Regions from separate parts of the Nitratireductor basaltis genome, predicted to be linked through region 1. Evidence: predicted binding sites of a transcription regulator. Region 1 holds the regulator's gene; each other region holds the start of a gene.
The links. Region 1 encodes PhoB, which activates phosphate uptake and scavenging genes when phosphate is short. Its sites were predicted from a motif close to TGTCATNNANCTGTCAT; they were not measured.
Positions count from the first base shown of each region.

Region 1 (9,436 bases):
CGGCTTCCTGGTTGCCGCCAATAGCGAAAACATAGCGACCAAAGCGCGTGCGGGTCGCAATGAAGGTCATCACGATGCCAACACCGATGGCAACCAGAACCGGTATGGCAATGCCATGGGCGATGAAAAGACCACCTTCGGGCACGGTGATGTTGTTCGCTTCGGCATAGCGGCGAACAATACCGCTCGGCCACGGATATGAATTTGCAATCGCCACGGCGCCGAGCACCAGCCCGCAGCCGACGAGGCCCAGAAAACCTTCGGCCCACAGGGGGCGCAGCGGGAAATTGAACTTGCGACGCTGTTTGCGGCCGCTCACCAGCATGGCGATGATGGCCAGGCAAAGGATGATGCCGAGGATCCAGCTCCAGGTGGCACCGATGGCTCCTTCGGGTCCGCCCCCGATCAGGCGGAAAGTGGGGTCCATCGGCGCAACCGTACGCCCGCTCGTCACCCACCAGGCTGCCCCGCGCCAGACGAGAAGCCCGCCCAGCGTGACGATGAAGGCAGGCACACCGAGAAAGGCGATGATGTAGCCTTGAAATCCGCCAACAATGGCCCCCACGATGATGCCGACAATGAGCGCCAGCACCCAGATCATTGGATGACCGAAACCGAGCAGTTCGGGCAGATACTGCGCCTGGGTCACGCCGACGATCATGCCGATGAAGCCGAGCAGCGAACCGACGGACAGGTCGATGTTCCGCGTCACGATGACAAGCACCATGCCGGTGGACATGACGGCGATCGATGCCGACTGTACCGACAGGTTCCAAAGATTGCGGGGTGTGAGGAACAGTCCGCCCGACAAGAGGTGGAAACCGATCCAAATAACGACCAGCGCGCCGAGCATTCCCAGCATGCGCGTGTCGAGTTCAGTAGCTTTCAAGAAGCGTGCCACGGGCCCTGTGGCAGAAGCCGATGCGCCCTGCGGCGCGGCCTGGATTGCCATATCCGTCATCCCAATATTCTCCCTCGCCGGGCGCGTCACCTGCCCCCGACCTGGCCGCGATGTGAAGAACGCCGCGACTGGAGGTCACGGCGTTCATCCTATCACATTCGATGATCAGTCGCAGGCTGCGACCTTGCCGGCTTCAACGCCCTGGCAGACAACGTCCTTCGACACCCAGCCAGCATCGATGACAACGTCGAGATTGTCGGCGGTGATCGGGATTGGCTTGAGGAACGTTGCGGTCATCTCAACGCCGTTCGGGCCGTCCGACCACTTTTCCGCACCTTCGACCTCATCCATGGCCGCACCGTCTGCAAGCTGCGCGGCAATCTTGGCGGCAGCCTTTCCAAGCTCACGGGAGTCCTTCCACACGGAGACGGTCTGCGTGCCGAGAGCGATGCGGTTCAGTGCAGCGTGATCGCCATCCTGGCCGGAGACAGGAACGGTGCCAGCCAGACCCTGTGCTTCAAGAGCGGCAATTGCGCCACCGGCAGTGCCGTCATTGGAAGCGACAACGGCATCAACCTCGTTGTTGTTGGCCGTCAGGATCTGCTCCATGTTCTTCTGCGCATTGGCCGGAAGCCACGCATCCGTATAGGCCTCGCCCACATTCTTGATCTTGCCGGAATCGATGGCTTCCTTCAGCACTTCCATCTGACCGGAGAAGAGGAAGTCCGCGTTCGGATCGGCCGACGAGCCCTTGATGAAGGCGTAGTTGCCTTCCGGCTGGGCCTCGAACACGGCGCGAGCCTGCATGCGACCGACTTCCTTGTTGTCGAAGGTCAGGTAGAACGCATCCGGGTTCTCGATAAGGCGGTCATAGCCAACAACCGGAATGCCTTCGTTTGCAGCCTTTTCAACTGCCGGGCCGATTGCCGAGGAATCCTGCGAAAGAATGATGAGAGCGTCGGCGCCCTGGGCGATCAGCGATTCAACATCCGTCAGCTGCTTGGAAGCAGAGGACTGTGCATCCGCGGAGATATAGGTGTTGCCGTCAGCCTCGATCTGCTCCTTCATCGCGGCTTCATCGGTCTTCCAGCGTTCTTCCTGGAAGTTGGACCAGGAAACGCCAATGACCTTGCCTTCGGCAAGCGCAGCAGTCGAAAGGGTGAGCGAAAGGGTAAGACCTGCCAGAACGGCAGTCACAGACTTCTTCATGATTTCCTCCCGGGCGCCGGAACGGCGCGACTAGTACCGAGGTCGATTTTTTCGAGCCTCGAAAAAAATAATGACTCAACCTCGGGGGCGTGTCAATATTGCTGATAGGCGGTATCGGCTAGGGAACAAGAAGGCGCCGAACTGCGGGAGGAGTATGCATGACGGCAGGTATCCGTCACGACGAGATGCGCAAGCGCAATCGTACCATGGTGATCTCTGCCGTGCGTCAGGCGGGTCGCGCGTCGCGTACCGAAATTGCGCGCATGAGCGGCCTGAGCCACTCTACCATCTCGGCAATTTCATCCGATCTGATCGAAGAAGGCATCATGCGCGAATTGCGCGACGAGGAGGCAGCGCCCGCCCGTCGCGGACGTCCGCAGGTGGCACTCAGCCTGTCGCCGGATGCGGGACGCATAGTTGTGCTGGTCCTCATCTTCAACAGGCTCACTGCCTCCCTGGTTGACTACTGCGGCAACAAGGTCCGCGAAAAGACATTCCGCCTCGAAACTCTCGAAATGTCGCGCCGGGAACTTTGTGACGCAGCAATCAGGGCTGTTCGGGAGATAGCGGGCGACGAAGGTCCGATCCTGCATATCAGTTTCGGCGTCCAGGGCCTGACGGATTCAGCCGGACGCGAAATGCTCTGGTCACCGATTACGGTCCACCGGAACATCGCCTTCGCCGAAGCCCTGGAAAACGCTTTCGGCGTGTCCGTCAGCATCAACAATGACTGCAACCTGATCGCGCTTGCCCTTCGCTGGCGAAAACCCGATCGCTACCGCGACAATTTCGTGGCGATTCTGCTTTCCCACGGCATAGGCATGGGCCTGATGGTCGATGGCCGCATGTTTACCGGAAAGAACTCGTCCGGCGGAGAGCTTGGTCACATGACCTACATGCCTCGCGGAGCTCTTTGCCGCTGCGGTCGCCTGGGCTGCGTGGAAGCCTATGCGGGAAACTATGCGATCTGGCGCAAGGCGACCGGGCAAAGCCCCATGGCCATGCCGGTTACCGATATGCGAGCCGCCGAGATGGAGAAGCTCGCCGCAGAAGCGCGCGAGGAAGATGGTCCGGCCCGCCAGGCCTTTCGCGAGGCAGGCGAGGCCATTGGCTATGCCATCGGCAACCTCTTCGCGCTCATAGATCCGGCTCCGATTGCGATGATCGGCCAGGGAACGGCGGCATTCGACATTCTGGAACCAAGCATTCGCCACGCGCTGGCCCAAACGCTGGGCGGCCAGAATGCGCAGGTGATCAGCTTCGAGACAGAGCCCGAAGAGACACCACTCATAGCGCAAGGCAGCGCGATGCTTGCGCTCGCGGAGCTGGATCGAAGTCATTTCGGTGCGGGTGCAGCCGCGCTGTCGGCGTGAATGAATTCGGGAGGAGACGGAGCATGGCACGAGCGGGCCTTGCCCTCGCAATTTTGCTTTCAGCGGCGAACGCTGCCATAAGCGCGGAAACAAGCCCACCCTGGGCGGAGAGCATCCTTTCAGGCACGCAGCCGGTTGCAGGTCTTTCCGGCAAGATCGACCCTGACACGCTGAAAGCGCTGCGCGACCGCGGGGAGCATCTCTTCACGGGTCATTTCACCACCGCCGACGGCGTGGGCCGTCCCTTTGCCACGCAGGCGATCGTACCCACAAAGCGAAAGCGCCCGCCGCAGAACCAGTTCTTCCGCTCCGCCGGCCTCGACGCGAATGCCTGCGCAGGTTGCCACAACATGCCGGTGGCTGGCGGCGCCGGTGAATTTGTCACCAATGTTTTCGTCTCCGAAGGCTTCGAAAGCGCCGATTTCGAAAGCCTCGATCCGCAATTTTCCAACGAGCGCGGGACCAACCATCTGTTTGGTGCCGGACTGGTGGAATTGCTCGCCCGCGAGATGACGCGTGATCTGCAGGCGATCCGACGCAGCACGCTCGACAGCGCGCGCATCTCGGGCGAAACCGTGACCGGCAAACTTGTCTCCAAGGGCGTCCACTTCGGCACGATCACCGCCCATCCCGACGGCATGCTGGATCTGACAGAGGTTGACGGCGTGGATGCCGATCTCGTCATTCGGCCCTTCACCCAGAAAGGCGTGATGACCTCGCTGCGGCAGTTCACGGTCAATGCCCTGAATCATCATCATGGTATTCAGGCCGTGGAACGTTTCGGCAAGCGCTGGACCGGCGAAGACGATTTCGATGGCGACGGTGTGGCAGACGAGATTGCCGACGCCGACATCGCTGCACTCGTTGCCTGGCAGGCAGGGCTTCAGCCGCCCGTGCGCAGGGCACCCGAGGATGAAGCCTGGCAAAAGGCTGCAGAGCACGGCAATGCCGTCTTCGACGAGCTGCAATGCAGCGCCTGCCATATCCGAGCCCTGCCGCTGTCCTCGCTTGAATTTGTCGATCCCGGTCCCGTGGACATGGCAGGGACGCTGCGCAGCGGCGAGGCTGAAGCCGACGCCGTGTATGATCTCGCCTTGCTTGAGTGGGCGAAAGATCTGCCGCGTGATGAAGAAGGCAACTGGCTCGTCCCGCTCTTCGGCGACCTCAAGCGCCACGTGATCGCAGACCAGGAAGTCTCCGCCTTCGGCAATGAGCTGCTCGCCCAGCGCTTCGTCGAGCGCAATGTCTTCATGACCACAGAACTCTGGGGCCTGGAATCAACCGCGCCCTACGGCCACCGAAACGATATGACCACCATGGACGAAGCCATCCGCGCCCATGGCGGCGCGGCCCGCGCATCGCGTGACGCCTATATCGCAGCCGAAGAAGCAGACCGCAGCGCATTGATCGCTTTCCTGCGCACGCTGGTGATTGGGGAGGCAGAGTGATGTTGAAGCGCTGGCGTATCGACACCCCCCTCTGTCCTGCCGGACATCTCCCCCACAAGGGGGGAGAATGGCTGTCATCTGGAACCGCACAAACATCGCCGAATGCGTCGGCCAAGGCGAAACGACTGATCTCCCCCCTCGTGGGGGAGATGCCTGGCAAGGCAGAGGGGGGTGAACATCGCCACCATGCATTGAGCCTGGTGATCCTCGCAGCCACCCTCCTCCTCACCCACCCAACCATCGCTGCGCCCCTCGCCGACATCCCCGTGATGCACGAGGAAGCCCAATCCGCTGGCCTCACCCACGCCTATCGCGGTCCGTGGGAATATTTCGTGGGCGGCGGAGCCGCTTCATTCGACTGCAATGGCGATCGCATGCCCGATCTGTTCATCGCAGGCGGGCGTGATGATGCTGCACTCTTCGTCAGTGAAAGCACCAGAGGCAGCGCGCTGAAATTTTCCCGTCGCGACCATGGTCTTGGCCGCGATGGCACGCGTGTGCTGGGCGCCTACCCGCTCGACATCGACAATGACGGCCACAAGGATCTCGTGCTCCTGCGCCTTGGCGAAAACATCATCCTGAAGGGCGGACCAAACTGCAGTTTCGAGAGGGCCAATGACGCCTTCGCTTTCGACGGCGGGCGCGCCTGGACAACCGCATTCTCGGCCATGTGGGAGCCGGACGCCCGCTTCCCCACGCTTGCCTTCGGAAACTATGTCGACCGCTCCGCCCCCGGCTCTCCCTGGGGCACCTGCCACGACAACGCGCTCTACCGGCCGGAGCAAGGCACCAACGGCCCGCTCTACGAGGATCGCCGCGCACTCACCCCAGGCTACTGCGCCTTGTCCATGCTGTTTACGGATTGGAACCGCTCCGGCACGCCGGACCTGCGCATCACCAATGACCGCCACTATTATCGCGGCGGCGAGGAGCAACTCTGGCATGTGGAGCCGGGCCGAAGCCCGCGGCTCTACTCCCGCTCCGAAGGCTGGCGACACCTGACCATCTGGGGCATGGGCATCGCCGAAGCCGATATCGACGCCGACGGCTATCCCGAATACGCGCTCACCTCCATGGGCGACACCAAGCTGCAGAAGCTCGATGAAGAGGCCGAGGAAGACCGTCCGATCTACAGAGACATAGCCTTTGACCGCGGCGCAACCGCCCATCGCCCCTATCAGGGCGACGACCTGAAACCCTCCACCGGCTGGCATGCCGAGTTCGCCGACTTCAACAATGACAGCCTCGCCGACCTTTTCATCGCCAAGGGCAATGTTGAAGCCATGCCGGATTTTGCGGCTACCGATCCCGACAATCTGCTGATCGGCCAGTGGGACGGTTCCTTCGAGGAAGCCGGCGGCACAAGCGGCATCGGCCTGCCGACCAAGGGCCGCGGTGCGGTTGTCACGGATTTCAACGCCGACGGTCTGCTGGACCTCTTGGTGGTCAACCGCGAGCAGAATGTCTCGCTCTTCCGCAACAAGGGCATGAAGCAGGGCGATCGCGCAATTGCGGGCGGCAATTTCGTCGCCGTCGAACTCGCCCAGAAGGGGGCAAACCGCAACGCGGTCGGCGCGCTCATCTCGATCAAGATCGGCACCAGAACCGTCAACCGCACCATCCAGCTCGGCGGCGGGCACGCCTCCGGCCATGCAGGCTTCATCCACGCAGGCCTCGGCACCTCCGAACGCGCTGAAATCCGCGTAAAATGGCCCGACGGAGAATGGAGCCACCCCTACCGCGTCTTCGCCAACAATTTCGTCAGGATCGAGCGCGGGGAAGCGGAAGCAAGGTATTGGTATCCGGTGGAGTGAGGAGAATTGCGCTTTAGCGACATTCTACTGACACCAATCTGGCGAATACTAATATTCACACTATTCGTGGTGCTCGCAGGAGTATTTACTTCCCGAAAGGAAGTGACTTGCGAAGGGAGCCTTTGGCTCCCTTTCGTTTGTATGGCTAAACAGCCCCTCAAGCTTCCCTGATCGCATAGCCCGCGCCGCGGATTGTCCGTATCACATCCGGCATCTTGCCGTGGTTCACGGCCTTGCGCAGGCGTCCGACATGGACGTCGACGGTGCGTTCGTCGATATAGATGGTCTCGCCCCAGACATTGTCGAGAAGCTGGGCGCGGGAGAAGACGCGACCGGGATGCTGCATCATGAATTCCAGCAGGCGGAACTCGGTTGGCCCCAGGCGGATCTCGTTCTTGCGGCGATAGACACGATGGGATTCGCGGTCGAGCGTGATGTCTCCGACACTTAGGACCGTCGAAAGCACTTCCGGCTTCGCACGGCGCAGAAGCGCGCGCACGCGGGCGACGAATTCGGGCGTCGAAAAAGGTTTGACGAGATAGTCGTCGGCACCTGTTGAAAGCCCCCTCACCCGGTCGCTTTCCTCGCCGCGCGCAGTGAGCATGATGATCGGCAGGCGCTCGGTCTCGGGCCGCATGCGCAGGCGGCGGCAGAGCTCTATGCCGGAGATGGCAGGCACCATCCAGTCGAGTACGAGCAGGTCAGGCACATTCTCCTGAAGCCGCATTTCGGCCTCGTCACCACGCGTGACGACTTCGACCTGATAGCCCTCCGCTTCCAGATTATAGCGCAGGAGGACGCATAGCGGTTCGTCGTCCTCGACCACCATCACTTTCGGCGCAATCATTGGCTGACACCCTTTATTCGGCGCTGACCGTCATCTGCGTCTCGTCCAGCTTTGGCCGCTGGACGGGCAGTTGCTCGCCGGTCATCACGTAATAGGCATTCTCGGCGATATTGGTGACATGATCACCGATACGCTCAAGATTCTTGGCGCAGAAGAGAAGATGCGTGCATGCCGTGATGTTGCGCGGATCTTCCATCATGTAGGTGAGAAGTTCGCGAAACACCGAAGTGTACTGGATGTCGATCTTCTCGTCCTCGTCGCGCAGGGAGGTAAGCCCCTCACTCTGGCGCGCGACATATTGGTCGATGACCGATTTCACCTGCACGATGACAAGCTGCGCCATCGCATCGATGGAATGGGCAAGGCTGCGCGGGGTGGCGCTGTCGCCAACGGCACCGACGCGCTTTGCAACATTCTTCGCCAGATCGCCGATACGCTCGAGATCGCCTGCCATGCGTATGGCACCAACCACGGCGCGCAGATCCTGCGCCATGGGCTGGCGCTTGGCGATGAGCGTGATGGCGCGCTCGTCGAGCTCGCGCTGCTTGGCATCCATGATCGCATCATCGGAGATGACACGCTGCGCCAGACCGTTGTCGGAGCTTATGAGTGCCTTCGTCGCCGACTGGGTCATGGCCCCGGCAAGGTCGCCCATCTCGCAGAGAAGCTGGTCGATCCGGTTCAGTTCCTCGTCAAAGGAGGTGACTGTATGTTCGCCCATGTGACTGTTCCTCGTAACCGCTGAAACCACGGATAAAATCAGCCGAAGCGGCCGGTGATGTAGTCCTGGGTGCGCTTGTCTTCGGGGTTGGTGAACATCTTGTCCGTCGGCCCCTCCTCGACAAGATTGCCGAGATGGAACATCGCCGTGCGCTGCGACACGCGGGCCGCCTGCTGCATGGAGTGTGTGACGATCACGATCGTGTAGTTCTCGCGCAACTCGTCGATCAGTTCTTCCACCTTTGCGGTCGCGATCGGGTCGAGTGCCGAGCATGGCTCGTCCATGAGGATGACTTCCGGCGAAACCGCAATGGCGCGCGCAATGCAAAGGCGCTGCTGCTGACCGCCGGAAAGCCCGGTTCCCGGTTCATGCAGACGGTCCTTTACCTCGTTGAAGAGGCCTGCCTTCTGCAGGCTCGTTTCCACAATGCCGTCCAGCTCGCTTTTGGAGTTGGAGAGCCCGTGGATGCGCGGACCATAGGCGATGTTCTCATAGATCGACTTCGGGAACGGGTTGGGCTTCTGGAACACCATGCCAACGCGTGCGCGCAGTTCCACCACGTCGATCGCCGGATCGTAGATGTCCTCGCCATCAAGCGTGATGTCCCCACGCACGCGACAGATATCGATCGTGTCATTCATGCGGTTGAGGCAGCGCAGGAAGGTGGACTTGCCGCAGCCGGACGGACCGATCAGCGCCGTCACCTGGTTCTGGCGAACATCCAGATTGACGTCGAAGAGAGCCTGCTTCTCGCCGTAGAAGACGCAGACATTCGAGCCGCGCATCTTGACGGTATAGTTCTCGCTATCAGGCTGGATCGCGTTCTCTACTTGAGCTTCTGTGAGCATGTTCATATCCCTTGGCTCCACCTACCAGCGACGCTCGAAGCGCTTGCGCAGGACCACGGCTATTGCATTCATCAGGACCAGGAAGCCCAGAAGGATGAGGATAGCCGCAGAAGTTTTCTGTTGGAATGCGGGTTCCGGAAAATCCGCCCACATGAAGATCTGCACCGGCAGCACCGTGGCCGGAGAAGTGAACCCGCCCGGCACATCCACGATGAAGGCGACCATGCCGATCATGAGAAGCGGAGCGGTTTCACCCAGCGCCTGCGCCATGCCGA
Region 1 covers NZ_JMQM01000002.1:600,962-610,397, reverse strand. The annotation lists gene EL18_RS15305 (sugar ABC transporter permease) at 1-952, opposite strand, end outside; gene EL18_RS18240 (hypothetical protein) at 876-1,040, opposite strand; gene xylF (D-xylose ABC transporter substrate-binding protein) at 1,067-2,110, opposite strand; gene EL18_RS15295 (ROK family transcriptional regulator) at 2,269-3,483, shown strand; gene EL18_RS15290 (di-heme oxidoredictase family protein) at 3,507-4,931, shown strand; gene EL18_RS15285 (FG-GAP repeat domain-containing protein) at 4,931-6,745, shown strand; gene phoB (phosphate regulon transcriptional regulator PhoB) at 6,903-7,589, opposite strand; gene phoU (phosphate signaling complex protein PhoU) at 7,606-8,313, opposite strand; gene pstB (phosphate ABC transporter ATP-binding protein PstB) at 8,352-9,167, opposite strand; gene pstA (phosphate ABC transporter permease PstA) at 9,183-9,436, opposite strand, start outside.

Region 2 (9,436 bases), 570 kb from region 1:
ATCGATGTCACGATCGCCGACCATCGCCTTCACGCGGCGGATCTTCTCGACAACCGCGGGGATGAAAGCTTGACCGCCAAAGCCGGGATTGACCGTCATGAAGAGGATGAGGTCCACTTCGTCCAGCACATATTCAATGACGCTTTCCGGCGTGCCGGGATTGAGCGAGACACCCGCCTTCTTGCCAAGCTTGCGAATGGTCTGAAGCGAGCGGTGGAGATGCGGGCCGGCCTCGGCATGAACCGTGATGATGTCGCAACCTGCATCCGCGAAGGCTTCCAGATAAGGGTCTGCAGGCGCAATCATCAGATGGCAGTCGAACACCTTGTCCGTGCGGTCACGCAGCGCCTTGATGACCGGCGGCCCAAAAGTGATGTTCGGCACGAAATGCCCGTCCATGACGTCAAGATGCACCCAGTCGGCGCCCGCGCGCACCACGCTTTCCACCTCGTCTCCCAGACGTGAGAAATCCGCAGAAAGAATGGAGGGTGCGATATGGATGGGGCGCGTCATGAGATGTCTCGCAAGCCGGTGTTGAACCTGGCATTGGACCTACCCGCCCAGCGTTGACTTGTCGAGAAGGCTCCCATTCTCAAAACGATTAGCTATGTGGATGCCGCTTTCCACGACCCTTAATCGAGCCGGAACAGACAGTTAGCCGGGCGTCAAAAAACTGACATCTGAGTGACATTGGGGGTTCATGGACCGGCAGTAGGACTCCTCCCCGACAAGAGCAAAAGCTCGAGACCAGGGAGAGGTCATGCTTGAGATAAACGGCGTTACGCGACGCTTCGGCAAAACCGTGGCCGTCAATTCCGTGAACCTCCAGATCGCCGAAGGCGAGATGGTTGGCGTCATCGGTCGCTCAGGCGCGGGCAAATCCACGCTCCTGCGCATGATAAACCGTCTCGTCGATACCAGCGAAGGTGCCATCACCTTCAATGATGTCGTGGTGACGGGTCTGAAAGGAACAGCGCTGCGCCGCTGGAACCGCGATTGCGCGATGATCTTCCAGCAGTTCAATCTCGTACCGCGGCTTGATGTTCTGACTAATGTGCTGCTCGGTCGCCTCAATCATCGCTCAACCGTCAAGAACCTGCTGGGCATCTATTCCCGCGAGGAGCGCATCAGGTCCATCGCGGCACTTGAGCGGCTCGACATCGCGCATACAGCACTCCAGCCGGCGGGCACGCTATCCGGCGGTCAGCAGCAGCGCGTGGCCATTGCGCGCGCCCTGATGCAGGAGCCGAAGGTTATCCTCGCCGATGAGCCGATCGCCTCGCTCGACCCGCTCAATGCCAAGGTGGTCATGGACTCGCTGGCAGACATCAACCGTCGCGAAGGCATCACCGTCATCACCAATCTCCACACGCTGGATACCGCCCGCCACTACTGTTCGCGCATCATCGGCATGGCCAAGGGTGAAGTCGTCTTCGACGGTCCGCCCATCGCGCTGACAGCCAATGCCGTGCGCAAGATCTACGGCGCCGATGCGACAGGCGAGACGGTGCGCGAAGACATCACCTCCACCGCCATCAAGACGCCGCCTCCGCCCGTGGCAGCGCGCGGTCTGGAGCCCGTTCTCGCCGGATAGGCAGCGCTTTGCCCCCGTCACGGGCCATGGATCATCAATGAAAAACCGCCGGGCCTTCCGGCAACAACAGGAGAGACGACATGCTGAAGAAAGCACTTCTGAGCGCCGTTGCGCTCGCAGCACTTGCAATGGGTTCTGCCCAGGCCGAAGACCTGAAGACATTCCGCGTCGGCATTCTCGGCGGCGAGAACGAAGCCGACCGTCTGCGCAATTTCCAGTGCCTCGCAGACAAGCTTCCCGAAGCACTTGGCGTTGAAGAGGTCCAGTTCTTCCCGGCTTCCGATTACGATGGCGTTGTTCAGGGCCTGCTCGGTGGCACGCTTGACTATGCAGAGCTCGGCGCCTCCGGCTATGCCAAGGTCTATCTCGAAGATGATAACGCTGTTGAGCCGATCCTGACCACGGTTCAGACCGACGGCTCCACCGGCTACCACTCCGTCATGGTTGCCCGTGCCGATTCCGGCATCAAGACCCTGGAAGACCTCAAGGGCAAGAAGCTCGGTTTCGCCGATCCGGACTCCACCTCCGGCTACCTTGTCCCGGCTGTGACGCTGCCTGCCGCCATCGGCGCTCCGGTTGACGAATTCTTCGCCGAGACCGGCTTTGGTGGCGGTCACGAAAACCTGGTTCTCGAGGTCGTGAAGGGCACCTTCGATGCAGGCACCACCTGGGCATCCGGCGTGGGTGATTTCTCTGAAGGCTACACCTCCGGCAATCTGCACAAGATGGTCGAGAAGGGCATTCTCGACATGGATGATCTGGTGGAAATCTGGAAGTCGCCGCTCATCCCGAATGGCCCGGTTGTTGTTCGCACCTCGCTCGACGACAGCATGAAGCAGGCCTTCAAGGACTTCATGATGCAGCTCCCCGAAACCGACGCCGAGTGCTTCTCTGCGATCCAGGGTGGCGATTACACCGGCTACACGGAAGTAACGCCGGAATTCTACGCGCCGATCATCGAAGCGCGCCGCGCCCAGATCGGTTCCTGATAGGACCAATCCGAGACCGGCCCCTTCTCCTCGATCGAGGGGGAGGGGCTGCCTCATGTCTTGAGCAGACCGGACATCATGACAGCGACCACACAGACACCGCTTCTGACAGAAGCCGGCGCAACCGTTGAACGTCATTGGCGGGAACTGGCTGGCCGCCGCCGCCTCTACACCTTTGGCGGCATCGCATTTCTTGCGCTGGCAATGTTCGGCTCGCTCTGGTTTGCCAACGAATCCAATGCCGGCAAATTCTTTGACCGCCTGCCCTATCTCTTCGATTTCGTGGGTCAGCTCGTGCCACGTGACGGCATGGAGATATGGCGGGCAATGTTCGACCTGCCGTCGCCCTATGACGATGGCAGCCTGAAATACAATTATCCGGACGGGCGCATCTATCTCACCGAGAGCCTGTATCTGCCGGAATATTTCTACAAGATGCTCGAGACGATCAATATTGCGGTGGTTTCCACACTGATCGGTTTTGTCTTCGGCTTCATTCTTTGCTTTCTGGCTGCGGCCAATCTGACGACGCGGCGCTGGCTGCGCTTCTTCGTGCGCCGCTTCATGGAAGTGCTGCGCGCCTTCCCCGAGATCGTGATCGCCGGCTTCTTCCTGGCCATCCTCTCGCTGGGTGCGGTTCCCGCCATCATAGCTGTGGCGATCCACACCATCGGCGCGCTTGGCAAGCTCTTCTTCGAGGTGGTCGAAAATGCGGATCTGAAAGCCGAGGAGGGCTTGCGTGCTGCTGGTGGCAACTGGGTCGAGCGCGTCTGGTTCGGCGTCGTGCCGCAGGTCCTGCCCAATTTCCTGAGCTACACGCTGCTGAGACTCGAGATCAACGTGCGCGCCTCCACCATCATCGGTGCGGTCGGCGGCGGTGGCATTGGCGAGGCCTTGCGCCTGTCGATTGGCCGCGGCCATGAGGCCAAGACGCTCGCGATCATCCTTTTGCTGTTCACAACAATCGTTGCGGTTGACCAGTTCTCCGCATGGCTGCGCAAGCGCCTTGTGCGTGAACAAAGCTTCACTCTCGCGCAGGGAGCGTGATCATGGCTTCACAATCCGCAAATGACGCGATCCTGGCGCGCTATCCCGAAATATTCGCCAGCAGCGCCCGCCGTCAGCGCACCGGCTGGCTGATCGGCCTCGGTGCAATTGCCTATCTCGTCTTCGCCTGGTGGTTCTTCTCCATAGGCAGCGTGTTGGGCGGGGCCAATTGGGGCATCGCGGGCACCTATCTGAGTGATTGGTATTCCTACGAGATCAAGCCGGATATCGACCTTGAGGAAAACCATCTCACGGTCTCCTTCCCCCGCTTCTCGCCCCTCGGCAGTGATCCCAAACCGGAGTGGCTGGAGCTGCGCAAGGACACCGTGCACGTCGCCGCCAGTACAGGTTCAGCCGCCACCGGAACGGGGCAAACCGCGAATAGCGGCTTCCTTGGAAATCTGCAGGCAGAGCCTTCCCCTGCCCAAAACAGTTTCCTCGGCAACCTGCCGCAAGCATCCGGTGAAGCTGCTGCCGAGCCCACGCCGCAAGCACCTCGGCAAATCGAGGCAGTCGTTGAAGCGCGCGTCCACCTCTCTGCGGACCAGTTCATCGACGTGCAGCCGGGCGGCGTGGTTGTCACACGCGGCGACGAAGTCCTGAACATTCGCATTGAAGATGGGCGGGTTCTGCCGCTCGACCCGCTGCCCGACTGGGCAAGCCAGCGCTCGGAAGGCGCGAAGATACTCCTTTCCTTTGGCATGAAGGGCAGGGCGGAAATCCGCGACAACAAGGTCAAGGTCAGCCGCCGCTTCCTGGGCTGGGAGAACTTCTTCTTCGACACGCGCTCACCATTCTGGGGCAAGTCTTCCGGGGAGGTGATCTCCCTGATTGCCTTCGGCCCGCGTATCGAGCCCGACCGCAGCAACGCCGCGCTCGCCTTCGACAATTTCGCCAACAACGCCGAGTGGCAGCACGGCGATGTCTGGCTCAAGCTGCTTCAGACCATCGTCATGGCCTTTGTCGGCACGGTGCTTGCAGTTCTCGTAGCATTCCCGCTGTCATTTCTTGCTGCCCGCAACATCCATCCGCGGCGGGTTGCCAATTTTGCCCTCAAGCGTTTCTTCGACTTCCTGCGCTGCGTGGACATGCTGATCTGGGCGCTTTTCTTCACCCGTGCCTTCGGGCCCGGGCCGCTGGCCGGCATTTCCGCCATCTTTTTCACCGATACCGGCACATTCGGTAAGCTCTACTCCGAGGCGCTGGAGAATATCGACGAGAAGCAGCGTGAAGGTGTTCGCTCGGTCGGTGCCTCGCCAAGCGTGGTTCAGCGTTTCGGCGTATTGCCGCAGGTGCTTCCGGTTTTCCTTGGCCAGGCACTGTATTTCTGGGAATCGAACACGCGTTCAGCGACCATTATCGGAGCTGTGGGTGCAGGTGGCATCGGCCTGAAGCTGTGGGAAGCCATGCGCACGAACCAGGATTGGGAAAATGTGGCCTATATGGTCTTGTTGATCCTGATGGTGGTGTTCATCTTCGACAATATTTCAAGCATGCTGCGCCGCCGGCTGATCGGAACCGAGGGTGCAGCACTGAATTAGGAATTCGCAACTCTGGCCAAGCCATTGGCGTGCGTTGACGCTACCGAATTTTTCGTTGTGCTGTCATGCAAATCACCTAAGCCGGGCAGCAGGCGATCCACCGAGAGGCGGACGGGCTAGAGGACTGGAGGATCTGGAAATGCGATATGCGATCTACTTCACGCCGGAGCGTGACGACCCGCTGGCAAAATTCGCCGCGCGCTGGCTTGGGCGCGACCCGTTCACCAGTGAGACCTTGCCCCCGGTCGCTGTCGGCTCCTTCTCGGCGGCAGAAATCGCATTTCATACGGCCGCCGCGCGGCGCTATGGCTTCCACGCGACCTTGAAAGCGCCTTTCCGCCTGATGGACGGACTGAAGGAGACCGAACTCTGCGACGCGCTCGACCGCTACACGCTGCAGCAGGAACCGGTACACCTGGAACGCATCAAGCTCGCTCGCCTCGACAGTTTCTTTGCACTCGTGCCCGCCGATCCGTCACCGGATCTCAACGCGCTTGCAAGCGACGTTGTGACTGCCTTCGAGCCCTATCGCGCACCGCTTTCGCCGTCCGAGATCGAGCGCCGCAACCCGGACAATCTTTCGCCGGCTCAGCTGAAGAACCTGCACAAATGGGGTTACCCCTATGTGCACGAGGAATTCCGCTTCCACATGACGCTCACCGGACGGGTGCCTGCGGCGGAAGCAGAACGTATGGAACAGGCAATCAGCGACCATTTCGGCCCGCTTTTGCTGGAACCTCTCACCATTGGTACACTTGCCCTGTTCATAGAGCCGGAGCCCGGTGCCCCATTCAAGATCAAGTCTCTCCACCCGCTCCAGGGCGGCAGAGCGCGTAAAACTGCCTGAAAGATCGATATGACCAAGGAATTGCTGTTCAAGAATGCGAATATCGTGCTGCCGAACGAGGTGGTGCGTGGAAGCCTGCTCATCCGCGATGGCCAGATTGCGGATATTTCAACCGGCACTGCTAGTGGCGCAGGCGAAGACCTCGACGGCGACTACCTCGTGCCGGGGCTGGTGGAACTTCACACCGACCATCTCGAACGCCATTATTCGCCGCGTCCGAAGGTGCGCTGGAACCCGGTCGCAGCCGTCATGGCGCATGACGCGCAGATCGCGGCATCCGGTATCACGACCGTCTTCGATGCACTGCGCGTTGGTCTGGACGAAGACAGCGACATCAGCGCGCAGGACACCCGGGACCTGGGTGACGCTATCGAGGAAAGTCAGGAGGCCGGGCGCCTGCGTGCGGAGCATTTCCTGCATTTGCGCTGCGAGGTTTCGGCACCCGATTGCTATGATGGCTTCTCGTTGTTCGCTGATGATGACCGCGTGAAGCTTGCTTCGCTCATGGACCACTCGCCGGGGCAGCGTCAGTTCACCAATCTCGATGCCTATGCGCTCTACTACAAGACCAAGATGGGCCTGGATGATGAAGGCTTCCGCCGGTTCTGCGAAAAGCGCATGGCGGAATCGTCGAAAAATTCGGCCCCGAACCGACGCAAGGTTGCTGAGATCTGCGGCCAGCGCGGCATCATCCTCGCCAGCCATGACGACGCCACCACCGACCATGTCGCCGAAGCGGCGCGGGATGGTGTTCGCGTTGCGGAGTTTCCCACCACATTGGACGCAGCTTCTGCCTCGAAGGGCTCGGGCATGGCCGTGCTCATGGGCGCACCGAATGTCGTCCGCGGCGGCTCGCATTCCGGCAACGTCTCCGCCCGCGAGCTGGCGCGCGAAGGCAATCTTGATATTCTGTCTTCCGACTATATCCCCTTCAGCCTGATGCAGGCTGCATTCTCGCTGGGGCAGGTCGTCAACGGTATCAGCCTGCCCGAAGCCATCGCCAAGGTGTCGAAGAACCCCGCCGACGCTGTGGGCCTCAACGACCGCGGTGCCATCGAGGTTGGCCGCAGGGCCGATCTTGTCCGCGTGCGTCTCGATGATGGCATGCCGGTCATCCGCACCGTGTGGCGCGCGGGCGAGCGTGTGGCCTGAGGAGCAGAAAGATGATCTCCGCCAGCATGGAACGCGCCCGCGCCGAAACACCCTTCCCGATCCGACAGGGCGTTTTCGTCGCCGTGGCGGGGCCGTCGGGGGCAGGCAAGGACTCCGTGATGCAATATGCACGCGAGCGCCTTGGCGCCCTGGCTGGGGATGTCGTCTTCGCGCGGCGCGTCATCACGCGCCCGATGGAAGCCGACAGCGAGGAGCATGACAGCCTGGAAGTGGAAGCTTTCGAACGTGCGGAGCGTGACGGTTGCTTCGCGGCATCCTGGCGCGCAAACGGCCTGTGCTACGGCCTTCCCGCCGAACTCGATGACATCGCCCGCGCCGGCCAGGTGGTGGTGGCCAATGCCTCGCGTGCGGTCATCCCAGCGCTTGGCGAGCGCTATGTCAACTTCCAGCCAGTTATCATCACGGCACCACGTGAAGTGCTGGCGGATCGGTTGGCAGCCCGTGGACGCGAAAGCCGGGCCGAGCTGTTGCAGCGTCTGGAGCGCGCGCATTCCAGTGAATTGCAGGTGCCTCAGGCGCTCGTGATCGACAATTCGGGCCCGTTGGAACAGGCGGGCGAGAAGTTTCTTGCGGTTCTGCGCAGGGCTGCTGCCTGGAGTGATGTCTGCGACACCGTCTGAGGACTTGACCTTCCTTCTGCCTTCATCTGCGTTATTGTGCGCCGCTGCGCTCAAACGGCTACAGATGGATGGAAGCGAAAATTGGTACCCAAAGCGGAATTGCACTGTCACATTGAGGGCGCGGCGTCGCCGGCACTCGTTATGGCCCAGGCGAAGAAATACGGCGTCGATGTCTCGTCCTTCATCCGCGATAACGCCTATCACTGGAATGACTTCACCAGCTTCCTCAAGGCCTATGATCGCGCTGCCGAGCTGTTCCGCACGCCCGAAGATTATGCCCTTCTGACGGAAAACTATCTGCGCGAAATCGCGCGCGATGGCGCGATATATGCGGAGTTCTTTACCTCGCCCGACCACGCCGAACGGGTAGGGCTGTCACCCGAATCCTACACCGAAGCACTGGCCGAAGGCATGCGTCGCGCAAAGTCCGAAACCGGTATCGAGTCGCGCATGGTGGTCACCGGCGTTCGCCATGTGGGAGCGGAAGCAGTGGTGAAAGCCGCAAATTTTGCCGCCAATTGTGGCCATCCTCTGGTGACAGGCTTCGGCATGGCCGGAGACGAACGCATGGGCGCCGCAAGTGACTTTGCCCGTGCCTTCGACATTGCTCGTGAGGCAGGCCTTGGCCTGACGGTTCACGCTGGAGAATTCGGCGGCCCCGAAAGCGTCCGATCCGCACTGGATACCTTTGCGCCGACCCGCATCGGCCACGGCGTGCGCGCAATCGAGGATGACGCGCTTGTTCAGCGCATCGCAGAAGAAGGTATCGTGCTAGAGGTCTGCCCGATCTCGAACATCGTGCTCGGTGTCTATGACCGCATCGAAAACCACCCGCTTCCCGCACTGAAGGAGGCAGGTTGCCGCGTGACGGTCAGTTCCGACGATCCGCCGCATTTCCACACCTCGCTCTCGAACGAATATGACGTGGCGAAAGAGCATTTCGGCTTTGATGACGGGGAATTGCTCGCTCTCACGCGCACTTCGGTCGAAGCTGCCTTTGTGGATGAAGCAACCCGCACACGGCTTCTGGAGCGCCTGAACAGGGCGTCAGAGGCATAAAGGCTTGCGCAGCCGCGCTGCATCTGGTTTCCGACAGGGTAAGAGTTTTCAGGTGCACGAATGCGCGCCCTCAGCGCGCAAGATCATGGAGCCAATCATGCAGGGCGTGAACGTCGTCGATCATCCGCTTGTACAGCACAAGCTGACCATCATGCGGGACAAGGAAACCTCCACCGGCAGCTTCCGCCGCCTGCTGCGCGAAATTTCGCTTCTGCTCTGCTACGAGGTGACCCGTGATCTGGAAGTTACCACGCGGGTCATCGAGACGCCTGTCCAGGAGATGAAGGCGCCGACGCTTGAGGGCAAGAAGCTGGTCTTCGCCTCGGTCCTGCGTGCAGGCAATGGCCTGCTAGACGGCATGCTCGATCTGGTGCCGTCCGCCCGTGTTGCCCATGTCGGTCTCTATCGTGACCACGAGACGTTGGAAGCGGTCGAATATTTCTTCAAGGCGCCATCCGATCTCGAAGACCGGCTGGTAATCGTGGTCGACCCGATGCTTGCCACTGCCAATTCCGCCGTTGCCGCCGTGCAGAAGCTGAAGGACCGCGGCGCGACCAATCTGCGCT
Region 2 covers NZ_JMQM01000002.1:35,172-44,607, reverse strand. The annotation lists gene rpe (ribulose-phosphate 3-epimerase) at 1-513, opposite strand, end outside; gene phnC (phosphonate ABC transporter ATP-binding protein) at 761-1,594, shown strand; gene phnD (phosphonate ABC transporter substrate-binding protein) at 1,675-2,583, shown strand; gene phnE (phosphonate ABC transporter, permease protein PhnE) at 2,662-3,630, shown strand; gene phnE (phosphonate ABC transporter, permease protein PhnE) at 3,633-5,171, shown strand; gene EL18_RS12535 (DUF1045 domain-containing protein) at 5,311-6,018, shown strand; gene EL18_RS12530 (alpha-D-ribose 1-methylphosphonate 5-triphosphate diphosphatase) at 6,028-7,170, shown strand; gene phnN (phosphonate metabolism protein/1,5-bisphosphokinase (PRPP-forming) PhnN) at 7,182-7,811, shown strand; gene EL18_RS12520 (adenosine deaminase) at 7,893-8,870, shown strand; gene upp (uracil phosphoribosyltransferase) at 8,968-9,436, shown strand, end outside.
Region 2: EL18_RS12535 (DUF1045 domain-containing protein) is a predicted target of PhoB. The motif match lies at 5,222-5,238, and genes of this name have one in related genera.

Region 3 (9,436 bases), on a different contig from region 1:
AGCCCGGTTGCCGGTTCGAATTTCGGCAGCCGCGAAAGGCCGGAATCGATCACCACCCGCACGCCATCAATGGTGACGGAGGTTTCCGCAATCGCGGTGGCGAGCACCACCTTCCGCCGTCCTTCCGGTGCGGGCTTGATGGCCGCATCCTGCGCGCGTCCTTCAAGTCCGCCATGAAGCGGCACAAGATCGACATTCGCGCCCACCCGCCCCTCAAGCCGCTCCATGGTACGCGCAATTTCGCGCTGACCGGGTAGAAAGGCGAGTATGCTTCCCTCTTCGTCCGCCAGCATGCCGCGAATGGCCTGAGCCATTGCATCTTCGATATCCGTACCTGCCGCCCGTTCGCGATAGCGGATATCGACCGGGAAGCTGCGCCCTTCGCTTTCGAGTATCTCCGCGCCGTCGAGCAGGCTTGCCACCCGCGCGCCATCCAGCGTGGCCGACATAACCGCCAGCCGCAGATCCGGCCGCAATGCCTCCTGCGCATCGACCGCAAGCGCCAGCGCAAAATCGCCATCAAGCGACCGCTCGTGAAACTCGTCAAAGATGACGCCCGAAATGCCCTCAAGCGCCGGATCGTCGATGATCATGCGCGCCAGCACGCCTTCGGTGACGACAAGCACGCGTGTGTCTTTTGATACCTTGCGCTCCATGCGCATCGCATAGCCGATGGTCTTCCCCGGCTCCTCGCCCAGAAGAGCAGCCATGCGTCGTGCCGCTGCGCGTGCCGCAATCCGGCGCGGTTCAAGCAGCAGAATGCGCCCACCCTGCGCCCATTCATCCTGCATCAGGTGAAGAGGGACGAGTGTCGTCTTGCCTGCCCCCGGTGGCGCGACAAGGACCGCGCGGTTGCCGCTGGCAAGCGCGCTGCGCAGGCGCGGCAATATTTCGGAGACGGGAAGTTCGGGAAGGTGAGGCGTCATGGTTCAAGCGTGATCGTCGTGCCGCCGGCTGCTTGCGCATCAGCCGGATCGTGCGTGACCAGCAGAACAGGCAACCGGCTTTCCCGCGCCTTGGCGAAAACTAGTTCGCGCATCTGCCCCCGAAGCGCCTGATCGAGCTTGGAAAAGGGCTCATCCAGAAGCAGCATGCGCGGCCGTGAAAGCAGCACCCGCGCCAGCGCAACGCGCGCCTTCTGGCCACCCGACAACGTTTCGGTATCGCGGGCGCCCAATCCTTCAAGCTCCACCCCGCGCAGCGCTTCATCCACCAGCGCCATGCGCGCCATATGCCCTCGAATGTCGGCAGGAAGTGCAAACATCAGATTGCCCGCGACACTCATATGCGGAAAGAGCAGCGGGTCCTGGAACAAAAGCCCGGCATGGCGTGTCTCAGGCGCAGCATCTGTGATGTCGTCCCCATCCACGATCACACGGCCTTCCGCGTCGAAAACCGGATCGAGAAAGCCGCCGATAAACCCAAGCAGCGTGGACTTGCCTGCGCCCGATGGGCCCATCACGGTCAGCACTTCGCCCGGCGCCACATGCTGCGTCAGCGCCACGAGAACGCGATCGCCGTGGCGGATCACCACATCCTGCAGAAGAAGTCCGGCCCTGTCCGTCACGATATCCGTCACACCTGCATCCCGCGAAAGCGCCGGAATATCAGCGCCGGCACGAGCGTGGCAATGGCAAAGCCCGCAACCGGCAACAGCATCTGGAAAAAGGCATAGACGCCGATGATGCGCCGATTGCCTCCTGAGGCAAGCGCCACAGCCTCGCTCGTAATGGTGGTCAGGCGCCCTGCGCCAATCAGAACTGTCGGCAGATAGAGGCCCACCGACACAGAAAACCCGATTGCGAAAAGCACCAGAAGCGGGCGCAGCATCATGGGCAGGCGTATTCTGAAAAGCGTTGTCATCGGCGACTTGCCAAGCCCCGCCGCCACCTGCTCGTAACGCCGGTCGAAACTGCGCCACGGGTCCTTCAGGCACAGATAGGCATAGGGCATGACGAAGACGAGATGGGCAAAAAGCAGTGCCGGCAGCGTGGCAAGCCAACCGCTTGCAACGAGCAGGAACTGCAGTCCGAATATGAAAGTCACCTGAGGCACGATCAGCGGCAGATAGATCAGCGCTTCCGCCCCCCGTCCCGCGCGCTTGCCGGTGCGGTCTTCATGAACGAGGCACAGGACTGTCAGAAGCGCAGCAATCAGCGCGCTCACAACACCCACGAGAAGTGTCGTGCCAAGTGGTTCCACCACCCGAGGCAGCGCCTTCATCCAGTTTCTGAGCGTGAAGCCGCTTGGCAGGAAATCGGGGAACTGCCATAGCCCGGCAAATGACCAGAAGGCCAGCGCACCAAGTCCTGCGAATATCGCTCCAGCCGAGATGACCATCGCTGCCAGAGAGAACACCTGTAAAGGCCCATCGCGGCGCATACGCAGGCCGGCGCAGGCAGCCTTGTTGCGCAAGGCGGCAAGCAGGTGCTCCATTCCGATCCAGATGCAAAGTGCCAATCCCGTCACCAGGAGCTGCAGCAGCGCGCCCGCCGATGCAAGATGGCGCTGCGAGAGATCCGGATCGCCCATCCACGTCACCAGCCGCGCGGCAAGCGTGGGCGGCTGGGTCGGTCCCAGAATGAGTGCGACCTCCACATTGGACGAGGCAAAGGCGATGACTGCGAAGACCGGCAGCCGGATCTGGCGGTAAATTCCCGGCCATGCCCCATGGATGAAGCCCGCAATCCGCCCGTAGCCCAGCGCGCCTGTCAGTTGGCGAACCCTCTCGACAGGAGCCTGGGGCAGCGCGGCAAGGGTCATGAGAAGCAGGAAGGGAACTTCCTTGGCGACCAGCGCGCCGATCATGGAAAACGCCAGCCGGTCGTGAACGATAAGCAGGTCCGGTGGCCGCTGCCAGCCCGTAAGCTCCGGCGAGATGAGGCGCATGATCATGCCTGATGGCGCAATCAGGAAGGCAATGGCAAGCGCTGCGGCCGCATGGGGCAGCGACAGCAGCGGTCCCAGCAGATGCTGCATCCGCCGGAATGTCGCCGTTCCCGCAAATGCTGCCGTGAAAAGCATCACGATCAGGAGCGAAAGAACGGCACAGGCGAGGCCCGAACTGAGTGAAAGCGTGATCGAGCAGAAGAGCGCAGGCTGGGCGAAAAGCTCCCGAAAATAATGAAGGCTGAATCCGCCTCCGCCAAAGCCGGGAGCGATTCCGAATGCAGGCAGGACCGTGCCAGCCAGCCCGAATGCCACCGGTCCCGCCAGAAGCAGGACTGTCAGCGCCGGCCCGAGGATGGTCGGGCGAACCATGCTGTTTGCGTTGCGCAATGTGTCGTCAGTTGCCAACCGTGTAGCGCCGTTTCCAGGCTTCCTCCACGCGCTCCATCCAGCTTGGATGCGGCTCTTCCAGAACCGGTCCAAGCTCTTCCGGCGCAAGCGTGGCGATACCAAGATCCAGCGCGGCGAAATCCGCCTGAAGCGTTTCAGGCAACTTGTCCATGCCGAGAACGGTCGGGTCGCCCCAGACCTCTGGGTCCTGCTTGCGCAACTGCGCCTCCGGCGACATGAGGAAATTCGCCGTTACCAGCGCACCTGCCTTGGCCGAGGCATTGTAGGGAATGGCCACGAAATGCGTGTTGCCGAGCGTGCCTTCCTCGAAGGTGAATGAACGCACCGTGTCCGGCAACTCGAAATTGGCAATGGCGTTGGAGGCTTCGGACGGGTTGAAGGCGAAGATGATTTCAAGTTCGCCATCGGCCAGAAGCTGCTTCATGGCCGGATAGTTCTGCGGAAAGGCGCGTCCCTCGCGCCATGCCACCTTGTGCAGCCGGTCGAGATAGTCGAACAGCGGCGCGCTCGCGGTGTCGAAATCAGCCTCATCGGCCGGCTGTTGCAGCACGGTCGGATCGCCAACCGTTTCGATCAGCACTTGCTTGAGGAAGGAACTGCCAATGAAATCCGGCGGTGACGGATAGGAGAAACGTCCCGGATTGGCTTCTGCCCAATCGAGCAGTTCGTCCGCACTGGAGGGCAGGCTGACTTCCTCCAGGCGGGCCGAGTCGTAAAAGAAGACGAGCTTTGCCATGCCCCAGGGGGCGGCCTGTCCTTCCACGGGAATGGTGAAATCGGTCAGCACCGTCGGCTTGTTTGCGATATCGACGAATAACCAATTGGGCAGCTTTTCCGCCCATCCCTTCTCCAGAAGCAGGCCGCGCTCCTTCATGGAGGCGAAATTCTCGCCATTGATCCAGATGAGATCGACCGAACCGCCCTGATCGCGACCCGCGGCACGTTCTGCAACAACCTTGGCCACGGCGTTGGCCGTGTCATCGAGCTTCACATGCGCAAGCTCGATTTCGCAGCAGTCGCGCAGTTCCTCACCCACCCATTCCAGATAGGCATTGATGTTTTCCGCGCCGCCCCATGCATTGAAATAGACCGTCTGCCCGCGCGCCTCTTCAACCACGCTCTCCCAGTTGGCGATATCGGGACTGTCGGCATGGGCGAGGCTGCCGACAAATGACAGCGACAGGGCGATGGTCAGCTTCTTGAGCACGAAAACCTCCGGAATGTTTCGCGGCTGATTGAGCACGAGGGCGAGCGTCATGGCAACGCGCAACCTGCTCGCGAAGCACTCAATTCGCCGTGAGAGGAAGGTCAGATCTCGCGCCCGTCCACCTGCAGTTCGACCCGGTCGGCGGCAAATCGTGTCAGCGAATATTGCACGGGCGTGCCCTCGCCATCCACATTCACCGCCTGCGTGATCAGAATGATGGCACCGGGCGAAAGCTTCAGATGTTCAAGATCGGCACTCTCGGTATGCTGAGCGGTGATGGCGGTCTCACGCCGGGTGTAGTCCTCCAGCCCCAGCCGCCTGAACGATGCGGTAATGCTTCCGGTCTCCTCGAAATGCCTTTCCAGCCCCTCGAAACGCGCGGCATCAAAATGGCTGATGGCCCGTGAAATTGGCCAGCCATCGGCAAAGGACAGTGTCTCCAGCCGCAGGATCTGTGCGCCAGCTTTCAGGCCAAGCTGTTCTGCCACGCTCTCCGCCGCCGGTAAGTAATCATGCGCTAACAATATGCCCCGCGCCTTGCGCGCCTGCCCGGAGAGGCCTTCGGAAAATCGCGTGCGACGGCGGATGGGATAGGCGAGTTTCGGCCGACTTTGCACGAAGGTCCCGCGACCCTGTTCAGCGCGCAGGATGCCCTCGTCGATCAGCGAGCGGATGGCGGCCCGCACTGTATGTCGGTTGACGCCGAACCGGACCGCAAGCTCCATTTCCGGCGGCAGCCTGCCTTCGTGATTGGCCAGTCCCTCACGAAGCTCATGGCGAATGCGATCCGCAATCTGCCGCCAGAGCGCGACCCCGCTGCGCCTCTCCATCACGCCTGCATTGCTCACTTCATTTTTCTCCGGTCTGTCACACACCCGTCACGGATCGAGACTAGGAGAAGAACTTAAGACATCTAGTTGTATAGAGCAATATACAAATATGAGGTGATGAAGATGACGGCAGCACTTTCACGGCAGGAGGCGATGGGTATCCTCGCTCGCGCTCCGGGCAAGCGCCTCGGCGAATTGTTCAGTCAACATGAACTGCCCTCCGAAGCGCAGGATCTGCGCGGGCCGGAAACCGGCCTCGTCGCATTGCGCGGGCGCATCGGCGGCGGGGGTTCGCCTTTCAATTTCGGAGACGCGACCGTCACGCGCGCCAGCGTGAAGCTGCCGACCGGTGAGATCGGCCACGCCTATGCGCTGGGCCGCGATCAGGAAAAGGTGCGCCTTTCGGCACTTCTCGATGCCCTTCGCCAGCGTTCCGAACATGCAAGTCGCATCGACACGCAAATCCTGTTTCCGCTGCGCCACGAGCAGGAGGCAGAGGACAGACTCCAGCGCGAGGAAACGGCTGCGACAAGGGTGGACTTCTTCACCATGACGAGAGGGGAAGACTGATGCGCATGGAAGAAATGGCAATCGAAGGCGGCTTTCATGACGCCGTGATGCAGGCGCAAACAAATTTTCGCGGCCTCATGGATGCGATGGCGCGCCCGGGCTCCATCTTCCGCGACATTGCTCTGCCGCGCCCGCCCGCCCCGCTTTCGCCCGAAGCAGGCGCGGTTGCTCTCACGCTATGCGACGCGGATACGCCGATATGGCTTGATGCGGGACTTGCTGCGGAAAAGGCCGTGACCACCTGGCTCGGCTTCCACACCGGCGCACCCGTCGCCGCCCAGCCAAGTGCAGCCCATTTCGTCCTTGTCAGCCAGCCATCGGAACTGATCGCGCTGGAGAATTTCGCTCAAGGCTCCCAATCCTATCCGGATCGCTCCGCCACGATCATCCTGCAGGTCGACAATCTCAGCCACGGCGAGGCGCTTCGCCTTTCCGGTCCCGGCATCCGCGAGCAGGCGGAGCTCTCGCCCACACCCATGCCGCGCCATTTCCTGCAGCAATGGGCGCAGAACATTGGGCGCTATCCCCGCGGAGTGGATCTTGTTCTCGTCTCCCGTGCCGGCATCGCCTGCCTGCCGCGCACAACCCGCATCACCATGAAGGAGGGCTGAGCCATGTATGTTGCCGTCAAGGGCGGTGAGGCCGCCATCGACAACGCGCATCGCCTGCTTGCAGACCGAAGACGCGGCGACCGTGCGGTTCCCGCACTCACGCTGGAGCAGATCGCGGGCCAGCTCTCACTTGCTGTCGATCGCGTCATGGCCGAAGGCTCGCTCTACGATACGGGTCTTGCAGCGCTTGCCGTGCGGCAGGCGCGTGGCGACATGATCGAGGCAATCTTCCTTCTGCGCGCCTATCGCACCACTCTGCCGCGCTTTGGCTATTCTCGCCCCATCGACACCGCCGCCATGCAGGTGGAACGCCGCATCTCCGCAACCTACAAGGACCTGCCCGGCGGCCAGTTGCTGGGGCCGACCTTCGATTACACGCATCGTCTGCTTGACCCCGCACTTGCCGGCGAGGATGCGCCTGCCGAGCCGGAACGTCGCGAGGATGACGCTGCAGACATGCCTCGCGTCACCGACATTCTCGCAGGCGAAGGGCTTATTGAGAGCGACGACGCCCGTGGTGACAATCACGAGCCCGCCGACATTACCCGCACACCGCCCGAATATCCGATGGAGCGCGATGCTCGCCTTCAGGCGCTTTCGCGCGGTGATGAAGGCTTCCTGCTGGCGCTCGGCTATTCCACCCAACGTGGCTATGCGCGCAGCCATCCCTTTGCCGGCGAAATCCGCATCGGGGAGGTGGAGATCGAGCTTGATATGCCCGAGCTTGGCTTCCCCGTCCCGCTTGGCCGCATCCGCGTCACCGAGTGCCAGATGGTCAACCAGTTCAAGGGATCGATGAAGGTGCCGCCGCAATTCACCCGCGGCTATGGTCTGGTCTTCGGCCAGTCGGAGCGCAAGGCCATGGCCATGGCGCTTTGCGACCGCGCATTACGCGCCAGCGAGCTTGGCGAAGACATCACCGCGCCCGCACAGGACGAGGAATTCGTGGTTTCCCATTCCGACAATGTGCAGGCGACCGGCTTCGTCGAGCATCTGAAACTGCCCCACTATGTCGATTTCCAGGCCGAACTCGGCCTCGTACGCCAGATGCGCCGCGAATTCGAAGAGCGCCGCGAGGGCGAGGCTAGCCGGGAGGCAGCGGAATGACTTCAGTCGCCTCCGTCACAGGAGCCGCCATCGCCACCGCCGTAAAAGCCGCTGGCATTGTTGGCGCAGTCCTTCCGCACGGTTGGCTCGGCATGTGCTGCCCGCCAGATCACGATCGCTATGAAGACGAGCATGGCAGCAAGGCCGATGGTCTCGATGGTCTCGACTGTGGGCATGACAACCTCGCGAGGCAAATCTTCTGCGAGAACCAGAATGCACCTAAAACCTTAACGCGAGCTTGGGGTCTGCAATGAACCATATCGCCCGATACAACTTCGCCTATCTGGATGAGCAGACCAAGCGGATGATCCGCCGCGCGATCCTGAAGGCCATCGCCATTCCCGGCTATCAGGTACCGTTCGCCAGCCGCGAAATGCCCATGCCCTATGGATGGGGCACCGGCGGCGTTCAGGTCACTGCGGCCGTCATCGGTCCTGATGATGTGTTGAAGGTCATCGATCAGGGCGCGGACGACACCACCAACGCCGTTTCCATCCGCGCCTTTTTCCAGAAGGTCGCCAATGTCGCCGTTACCACCCATACACGCGACGCCAGTATCATCCAGACCCGTCACCGCATTCCGGAAGAACCGCTGCGTGAGGGTCAGGTACTGGTCTACCAGGTGCCGATCCCCGAGCCCTTGCGCTTTCTGGAGCCGCGCGAGACCGAGACGCGCAAGATGCATGCGCTGGAAGAATACGGCCTCATGCACGTGAAGCTCTACGAGGACATCGCCCAGCACGGCCACATCGCCACCACCTATGCCTATCCGGTCAAGGTGCATGGCCGCTACGTGATGGACCCGTCGCCCACGCCAAAATTCGACAACCCGAAAATGCACCGCAGCGAAGCGCTCCAGCTTTTCGGCGCAGGCCGCGAAAAACGCATCTACGCCATCCCGCCACACACGGATGTCGTCAGCCTCGACTTCGAGGATCACCCCTTCGAGATCCAGAAATTCGAGGACCCCTGCGCGCTCTGTGGCTCCACCGGTGTCTATCTTGACGAGGTAGTGCTCGATGACAGGGGCGGACGCATGTTCGTCTGCTCCGACACCGACCACTGCGAAGCGCATCGGGCAAGGGAGGGTGATTGATGTCAGAGCATAACAACCCCCCTCTGCCCTGCCGGGCGCGCTCCGCTTGCGCTCCACGCGTTCGGGCGCTGACAAAGCCAAATCATTGGCTTTGTCCTGGCCTGCGGCCAACCGCTACTCACCCCCCTCAAGGGGGGAGAATGGCTGGCGTCTATATATCGCCTGCACACCAAATGCTGGCACTGCCTTCTCAACGACCAATCTCCCCCCTTGAGGGGGAGATGTCCGGCAGGACAGAGGGGGGTGAGACAGACGCCTACCTTTCCGAACATATTCGAGGTGACCAGCAATGACCGACCAACCCCTGCTCACCGCCCGCTCGGTCTCCAAATTCTATGGAAACCGCATCGGCTGCAACGACGTCTCCTTTGACCTCTATCCCGGCGAAGTGCTGGCAATCGTCGGAGAATCCGGCTCCGGCAAGACCACCTTGCTCAACTGCCTCTCGACGCGCCTGCTGCCCACATCCGGCATCGTCTCCTACCGCATGCGCGACGACACGACCCGCGACCTTTACCGCATGAGCGAGGCGGAGCGGCGATTCCTCATGCGCACCGACTGGGGCTTCGTGCATCAGAACCCGGCCGACGGGCTGCGCATGACGGTGTCTGCCGGCGCCAATGTCGGCGAGCGGCTGATGGCGCTGGGCGACCGGAATTACGGCCAGATCCGCGAGACGGCAACCGACTGGCTCGGCCGCGTGGAGATCGCCGCA
Region 3 covers NZ_JMQM01000001.1:2,467,608-2,477,043, reverse strand. The annotation lists gene hrpB (ATP-dependent helicase HrpB) at 1-926, opposite strand, end outside; gene EL18_RS11910 (ATP-binding cassette domain-containing protein) at 923-1,579, opposite strand; gene EL18_RS11905 (ABC transporter permease) at 1,576-3,261, opposite strand; gene EL18_RS11900 (ABC transporter substrate-binding protein) at 3,287-4,558, opposite strand; gene phnF (phosphonate metabolism transcriptional regulator PhnF) at 4,609-5,337, opposite strand; gene phnG (phosphonate C-P lyase system protein PhnG) at 5,491-5,907, shown strand; gene phnH (phosphonate C-P lyase system protein PhnH) at 5,907-6,518, shown strand; gene EL18_RS11880 (carbon-phosphorus lyase complex subunit) at 6,522-7,625, shown strand; gene EL18_RS17980 (hypothetical protein) at 7,628-7,801, opposite strand; gene EL18_RS11875 (alpha-D-ribose 1-methylphosphonate 5-phosphate C-P-lyase PhnJ) at 7,876-8,721, shown strand; gene phnK (phosphonate C-P lyase system protein PhnK) at 9,011-9,436, shown strand, end outside.
Region 3: phnF (phosphonate metabolism transcriptional regulator PhnF) is a predicted target of PhoB. The motif match lies at 5,373-5,389, and genes of this name have one in related genera.